2 regions of the Aerococcus sp. Group 1 genome follow, and region 1 is predicted to be linked to the other one. Evidence: predicted binding sites of a transcription regulator. Region 1 holds the regulator's gene; the other holds the start of a gene.

Region 1 (3,892 bases):
GTTCTTCTTGGCGGGCTTGCTTTTCTTTAAGGGACTGGTCGAGTTGGTTTAATTCGTAGTAATTTTGTAAAATATCAGGGTCAGTCATTTCTTCTTGGATCTCTGCTATTTCTTCATCTAAGCCTTCAATACTTGCTTCGATTTTCTCGCTTTGTCGTTGGAGTTTTCTTTCTTCTTTTTGGCGTTCCTTACGATTTTGATAGGCTTGGGCGGACTGGCTGGGTGCTGGCTTTTCTTCAGTAAGACTGGCTTGATTTTCTTTGTTTTCTTCTTCTAGCCGTGCTTCCTGCTCGGCCTTTTTATTGAGATAATAATCATAATCGCCCAGGTAGAGAGTGGAACCCTCCGGACTGATTTCAAGCACTTGGGTAGCAATCCGATTAATAAAGTAGCGGTCGTGACTGACGAAGAGTAGGGTCCCATCATAGGCAATCAGGGCATTCTCGAGAATTTCCTTAGAGTCGATATCCAAGTGGTTGGTCGGTTCGTCGAGGACCAAGAAATTATCATGGTTAAAGGAGAGTTTGGCGAGGGCAAGCCGGGCCTTCTCTCCCCCGCTCAGCATAGCTACCGATTTTTCCACGTCTTGTCCGGAAAAGAGGAAAGACCCCAGGATGGTACGAATGTTTTCCTCGTTAATGGTCGGATGGTCATCCCAAAGTTCGTGGAGGACATCCTTATTGCTGTGGAGTTTGGCTAATTCTTGGTCATAGTAGCCAATAGTCACGTTGGCGCCATAGTGAATTTTCCCTTTGATGGCAGGAATTTCTTGGATAATGGTTTTTAAGAGGGTAGATTTGCCCACGCCGTTGGGTCCCACCACTGCGATAGCTTGTTGTTTTCTAATATCCATTTCAATCGGATAGGAAAGTAAGTGATCATCGTAACCAATGCCTAAGTGGTCGGCAGTAAGGACCACATTGCCACTGGACTTGTCGGTTAGGAATTGAATGTGGGGACTTTTTTCGTCTTGCTTAGGCTTTTCGATTTTGGGCATCTTTTCGAGTTGCTTACGCCGACTCTGGGCCATCTTGGTGGTCGAAGCCCGGACCAGGTTACGAGCCACATAGTCTTCTAACTTGGCGATTTTCTTTTGTTGTTTATCATAGGCCTTTTGCCAACTTTCGAGGCGGACGGCTTTTTCTTTGAGATAGAAGGAATAATTGCCCTTATAATATTCCATACTGTATCCGGTCATTTCATAGGTCTCGTTGGTGACATGGTCTAGGAAATAACGGTCGTGGCTAACGATTAATAGGGCTCCAGGATAAGAAGGCAGGTAGTCTTCGAGCCATGTCAGGGTTTCAATGTCTAAGTGGTTGGTGGGTTCGTCAAGGATAAGAGTATCGCGTTTTTCGAGGAGGACCTTGGCCAGGGCTAGCCGAGTCCGTTGACCACCAGATAACTGATTGATGGGTTTGTCGTAATCTGACTCGGGAAATTGAAAGCCGTGGAGGACCATGCGGATTTCGGAATCATAGCCATAGGCGTTGCTTTGGTTGACTTCTTCTTGTAATTGGTCATAGCGTTTGAGAGCCTCTTGGTAGGATGCTTCATCCTGGGCATCGGCCAAGTCTTGAGCGGCTTGCTCAGCATGGTGGATGAGGGCGATGGATTCTTTAAAAACCGACCGCATTTCTTCATAAATTGTCCGTTGACTATTCTCAATGGCAGCATGTTGGTCCATGTAGGCAATGGTCTTGCCCTTAGCCCGGGTGACTTGCCCTTGGTCGGGTTCCTCAATGCCCGCTAACATTTTTAGTAGGGTGGATTTGCCGGTACCGTTTCGCCCGACTAAGGCAGTGCGACTATTATCTTGGATGGTCATTTGGACATCTTGGAAAAGAATATCGGAGCCAAAACGTCGCATGAGTTTTGATCCTTGTAGTACAATCATTGGATCCTTTCCTCCTAAATCGTTTATTATTGTCTTCACTAGTGTATCACATTTTATCGGCAGATATTTTTTGGCTTTGTGAACTTTCCCTTAGAAAGGGGCGGTATTATTCACAAAGTTTTAAAATTAATGAAAATTAGCTGAAAAGATTTATGTGATTTTTTCACAAAGTTCTTTTCATTTTATGATTTAGGTGATAAAATGTATTTGATATCTTGTGAAAAGGAGTGGAAACATGAAGGAAATTCCACGTGCAACGGCTAGGCGGTTACCGCTTTATTACCGTTACTTGCATAATTTTAAGAATATGGGTAAGACACGGATTTCTTCCAGTGAACTCAGTGAGGCGATCAAAGTGGATAGTGCCACTATTCGTCGGGATTTCTCACATTTTGGTGCCCTAGGGAAGCGTGGTTATGGTTATGATGTTGAAGCTCTCTTGGACTTCTTTAGTCGCCAACTCTACCAAGACCGCCTCACCACAGTTGCTTTAATCGGGGTGGGTAATTTAGGGAACGCCTTATTAAATTATAACTTTAAACGGACCAATAATATTCGGATTGGGGCGGCCTTTGATATTAATCCTGAGATTGTAGGAACAGTCCACAGTGGGGTACCGGTTTACCCAATGAGTGAATTAAAGGAACGGATTCAAGAAATGGAAATTCTGATTGCCATTATGACCGTTCCGGAAAAAGTCGCTCAAGATACCGTGAGTGAATTAGGAGAAGCTGGTATACAAGGCATCTTGAACTTTACTCCGGTGGTTTTAGATGTTCCTGAAGATATTCATGTCCAAAACGTCGATTTAGCCAATGAGCTGCAAACCCTGATTTACTACATTGGTAATCGAAATGGTGAAAATAAAAAGAAAGGTTAGTCGAACTAGCAAAAGTTAGCAGGCCCTAACTTGAAGATCAGGTCTAACTTTTGTCAGTCGCTTAGTAAAGTCCTCTTAATTGAGGGCTTTTTTCTTGTCATCAATAGTAAAAATCAAAGAATAAAGAGTTTAATCTAACTTAATTTCCTAACTTTAAGGGCATATACTTTTAAATGACATTTTATATTTTTAAAGTTATAAAAGTAAAAAAGGTCAAAAAAAGTCAACAAATCACTTGATTTATAGTTAGAAATGTTTTACTATAAATATTGTAAGTTAGCAGTCGGAGTTGATGAGTGCTAACAAACCATTAAAAGTGTTATTAATTAGTAAGAGAAAGTTGGAGGGATATTTTAAATGTTAAAGCCGTTAAATGAACGTGTGATTATTCAAGTCCAAGAAGAGGAAGAAAAAACTGCTTCTGGCATCGTTTTACCATCTGCTGCTAAAGAAAAACCTCAAGTAGGTCAAGTGGTAGCCGTTGCTGATGCTACTGATGACTACACCCCTCAAGTTAAAGTGGGTGACCAAGTTATTTTTGAAAAATATGCAGTAAGTGAAATCCGCTATGAAGGGGAAGATTACCTCATCATTAAAGAAAAAGATTTAACTGCTGTAGTTGAATAATCATTGACTGAACTTCGACAATCAACAAAAAAACATTGAATTCTCGATCATGTTTAGATTTAAAATAGGAGATAGATAGAATGGCCAAAGATATTAAATATTCAAGTGATGCAAGACAATCTTTAGTAGAAGGTATTGATAAATTAGCTAATACCGTGAAAGTAACCTTAGGACCTAAGGGACGTAATGTTGTCTTAGAACGTAGCTATGGTTCTCCATTAATCACCAATGACGGGGTGACTATTGCTAAAGACGTTGAATTAGAAGATCACTTTGAAAATATGGGAGCTAAATTAGTTTCTGAAGTCGCTTCTAAGACCAATGATGTTGCCGGTGACGGGACAACTACCGCTACCATCTTAACTCAAGCCCTCGTCCATGAAGGCTTTAAGAACGTGACAGCAGGGGCAAATCCTGTGGGTATTCGTCGTGGGATGGATCAAGCTATCCGCAAGGCAGTAGAAGCTTTGAAAGAAATTTCTGTTCCA
Region 2 (3,892 bases), 240 kb from region 1:
TAATGGTACCAGCAACGGGTGCGTATACTTCTTCAACGGATTTGTCATTTTGAATTTCAACAACCGCAGTATCTTCAGTGACTTCGTCGCCTTCACTGACTAGCCATTCAGCGATCTCACCTTCGGCCATTCCTTCACCAACATCTGGTAGGCGGAATTGGTAATATCCGGTACTTGCATTAGCTGAAGGAGCTGAGGCTTCTTCACTAGCTGGAGCTTCAGAAGCTGTATTATCACTTTCTGGTAAACCTTCCCCTGAGAAGTCAATCAAAGGTTCCCCAACGATAGCTACGTCACCTTCCTCAACGTATAATTTTTCAATTTTACCGCTTACAGGTGAAGCGATTTCTTCAACAGATTTATCATTTTGGATTTCAACAAGAACATCTTCTTCTTGGACGGAGTCTCCGACAGCAACGTGCCAGCTAACAACTTCGCCTTCGCTCATGCCTTCACCGACGTCTGGCATATTAAAAGTATATGTCATCTTTTTTCATCATCCCTTCTTAGCTTAAGTGATTCAATAGGATTACTTATTTCTAGAAATTAACTGTGTTCTTAACTGCTTCTTTGATGTCATCAGCATTTGGCAACCAGTCATTTTCTGCTAAACCAAATGGGTAAACTGTATCAGGAGCTGATACGAATTCAATTGGTGATTCTAGAGAAAGAATGAAACGTTGAGAAATTTCAGCGATCACATTGTTACCTGCACCAGCTTCACGTTGAGCTTCTTGCACCATGACAACACGGCCGGTTTTTTCAACAGATTTACCAATGGTTTCATAGTCAACTGGTGAAATCGTCCGTAAGTCAATGACTTCAACAGAAATATTTTCTTTTTCTAATTCTTCCGCAGCCTTAAGCGCTTCACGTACCATGTAACCATAAGCGATCACAGTAACGTCAGAGCCTTCACGAGCCACATTGGCTACACCTAGAGGAATGGTATATTCTTCTTCAGGAACTTCTTCACGGAATGAACGGTATAACTTCATGTGTTCAAGGAATAAGACTGGGTCATTGTCACGAATTGCTGAAGCAAGTAAACCTTTAGCTTCATAAGGACTTGATGGCACAACCACTTTCATCCCTGGGGTTTGGACAAAGAGACCTTCTACTGAATCCGCGTGCATTTCAGGTGTGTGAACCCCACCACCAAATGGTGAACGAACGGTAATTGGGAAGTTACGGGTTGCTCCATAACGGAAGCGGTAACGTGACATTTGTCCAGCTAAGGAGTCCATCACTTCAAATACGAAAGCGAAGAATTGGATTTCCATGATAGGACGGAAACCTTGGAGACAAAGTCCGATTGCCATACCACCAATACCTGATTCAGATAGAGGCGTATCACTTACACGGTCTTCACCATATTTATCAAATAAACCTTTAGAAGCACGGAACACACCACCGTTTTTACCTACGTCTTCACCGAAAAGTAAAATTTTATCGTCACGAGCCATTTCTTGGTCTAACGTTGCAGTGATGGCTTCTACCATTGTTTTTCCAGTTCTCTTGGCCATCCTTATTCACTCTCCTTCGCTTCATATTTTTCAATTTGTTCTTTAATGTTTTGTCCTGGTTCTTCAAACATGTTCTTCAAGAAGTCGGAAACTTTTTGCTTAGGTGCAGCTTCAGCTTTCTTGATGGCTGCTTGAACTTCTTCTTTAACGCTTTCGACATAGTCGCTTTCACTTTGTTCGTCCCAGAGACCTTTTTCTTCTAGGTATGCACGGAAACGAATAAGTGGTTCACGACTGGTCCAGCTTTGGATATCTTCATCGGTACGATAAATCTTAGGATCGTCACCGGAAGTGGAGTGAGCGCCGAGACGGTTGGTAATGGTTTCAATTAAGACTGGTCCGTTACCTGCTGCAGCCCATTCACGTGCTTGTTTAGCTACCGCATAAACTGCTAAGGCATCGTTACCATCCACTTGAACACCTGGCATACCAGCTGCAACGGCTTTTTGTGCTAAGGATTTGGCTGCTGATTGTTTATGACGTGGGGTGGAAATCGCAAAACCATTGTTTTGAATGAAGAAAACAATTGGTGCTTTATAGCGACCAGCATAGTTCCAAGCTTCATATGAGTCCCCTTGACTTGAACCACCGTCACCAGTATAGGTGTAAGTAACATTCTTAGAACCATTTAATTTTTGACCAACAGCATTACCCATACCTTGGATAAGTTGGGCCCCAATAATAATTTGTGGAGGCATTGCATGGAAGTCTTCTGGATAATCATTTCCTTCAACGTGTCCACGAGACCAATGGAAAGCCTTATCTACTGGTAATCCCTTAGCCACTAATTGTGGAATATCACGGTAACCTGGGAATAGCCAGTCATCTTGTTCAAAGGCATAAGAGCTAGCCATTTGTGAAGCTTCTTGTCCATAAGTTGGCGCATAGAAGCCTAAACGTCCTTGGCGAGCAAGTGCCATTGAGCGTTCGTGTAAGGTTCTTGAAAAGACCATCCGTTTCATTATTTCTACAAGTTGGTCGTCAGTTAAATCTGGCATAATGTCAGGGTTAACGACTTTTCCTTCCTCGTCTAGTATACGAACCATTTGGAACTGTTCGTCAATACCAGCAAGTTGTGCTTGATAATCTACTGGTTGTTTTGCCATCTGTACACATTCCTTTCTGTAAAGAAAATATTTTGCCATGCCTTGGCATTGGCTTATTCACCCTTCACTTCACTAATTTATCATGGAAAGGAAGCGAATTCAAACAATTGAGGTCCAAATCCTAACTTTCTATATTAGAACAGTTGCTTTATTTGTGTAAACGTTAACATGTGCGTAGTGATTGATTTCCTAAAAGTCTGGCTAAAGTACTTATATAAAGCCATTTTTAAAAATAATACAGGCGTTTGCAACTGTTATAATACTGTTATAGTCCAATTGAGAAAGCGCTTACCTTGTGAAATTTTTATTAATTGAGGGATACATTTATTGTTCTGATTCGATGATTTATGGCCTTAAAAAACGGCGAGATCCTTTTGACTTATTTGCTGTAATTTGAGAAAATGAATTAAAATATAAGATAGTTAATGGAGGATAAGCTGTATGTACTTAATGGATGACATAACCCGTGATGGTAATCCAGTTTTACACCGTGAAGCAGATACCATCACTTTTCCCTTAAATGAAGCGCAAAAACAAGCCGCTCACGATATGATGGAATACCTGTATAATAGTCAAGATGAAGAAAAGGGCCCTGAACTTGGTCTCCGCGCTGGTGTCGGTCTCGCTGCCCCTCAAGTAGGTATCGGCGAGAAGATGATCGCCCTTTTGGTTCCTAATATCGAAGATCCTGATTCCGATGAAGAGATTATTTTAGAAGGGGTTATGGTCAATCCAAAGATCATTAGTCATTCCGTAGAAAAAGTTTGCCTCAGAGAAGGCGAAGGCTGCCTCTCAGTCGATGACGATGTGTCCGGTTATGTGCCCCGCTACGCTCGCATCACCATTACTTACGATGATCTGGAAGGCAATCACTTTAAGAAACGTTTCAAAGGCTATCCTGCCATCGTCTTGCAACATGAAATCGACCACCTTGACGGTCACCTCTACTACGAGCGAATTAATAAAAGCGATCCATATTCCTTGGGCGAACACACCTATCTTTTAGGTGATGAGTTTTAATCCTTGACCAAGAAAAAAAGGACCTAGCTGATCCAGCCATTAAATTGGCTTGGAGCTAAGTCCTTTTTCTTATGCATTCAATTCTTGGGCAATTTGGGCAAAGATTCCAGCAGCAATCATCATTTTATCGGCTTGAGGCAAGGATCTTGCCCCCTTTTGACTAATGATGGTAACGGCATTATCTTCGCTAGAGAAACCGATGGCTTGTTGACTCACGTCATTAGCCACAATCATATCGAT

Evidence for each region. The regulator Rex, encoded in region 1, represses fermentation and respiration genes when NADH is low (regulators of the CRP and FNR family bind a similar motif). The targets are predictions, from matches to a motif close to TTGTGAANTANTTCACAA.
Region 2: a site for Rex is predicted at 2,785-2,802, ahead of pdhA (pyruvate dehydrogenase (acetyl-transferring) E1 component subunit alpha). Genes of this name have one in related genera too.

What each region holds. Positions count from the first base shown of each region.
Region 1 covers NC_015278.1:1,847,181-1,851,072, reverse strand. The annotation lists gene HMPREF9243_RS08610 (ABC-F family ATP-binding cassette domain-containing protein) at 1-1,897, opposite strand, end outside; gene HMPREF9243_RS08605 (redox-sensing transcriptional repressor Rex) at 2,133-2,777, shown strand; gene groES (co-chaperone GroES) at 3,135-3,404, shown strand; gene groL (chaperonin GroEL) at 3,485-3,892, shown strand, end outside.
Region 2 covers NC_015278.1:1,610,589-1,614,480, forward strand. The annotation lists gene HMPREF9243_RS07540 (dihydrolipoyllysine-residue acetyltransferase) at 1-487, opposite strand, end outside; gene HMPREF9243_RS07545 (alpha-ketoacid dehydrogenase subunit beta) at 540-1,526, opposite strand; gene pdhA (pyruvate dehydrogenase (acetyl-transferring) E1 component subunit alpha) at 1,529-2,632, opposite strand; gene def (peptide deformylase) at 3,074-3,652, shown strand; gene coaBC (bifunctional phosphopantothenoylcysteine decarboxylase/phosphopantothenate--cysteine ligase CoaBC) at 3,722-3,892, opposite strand, start outside.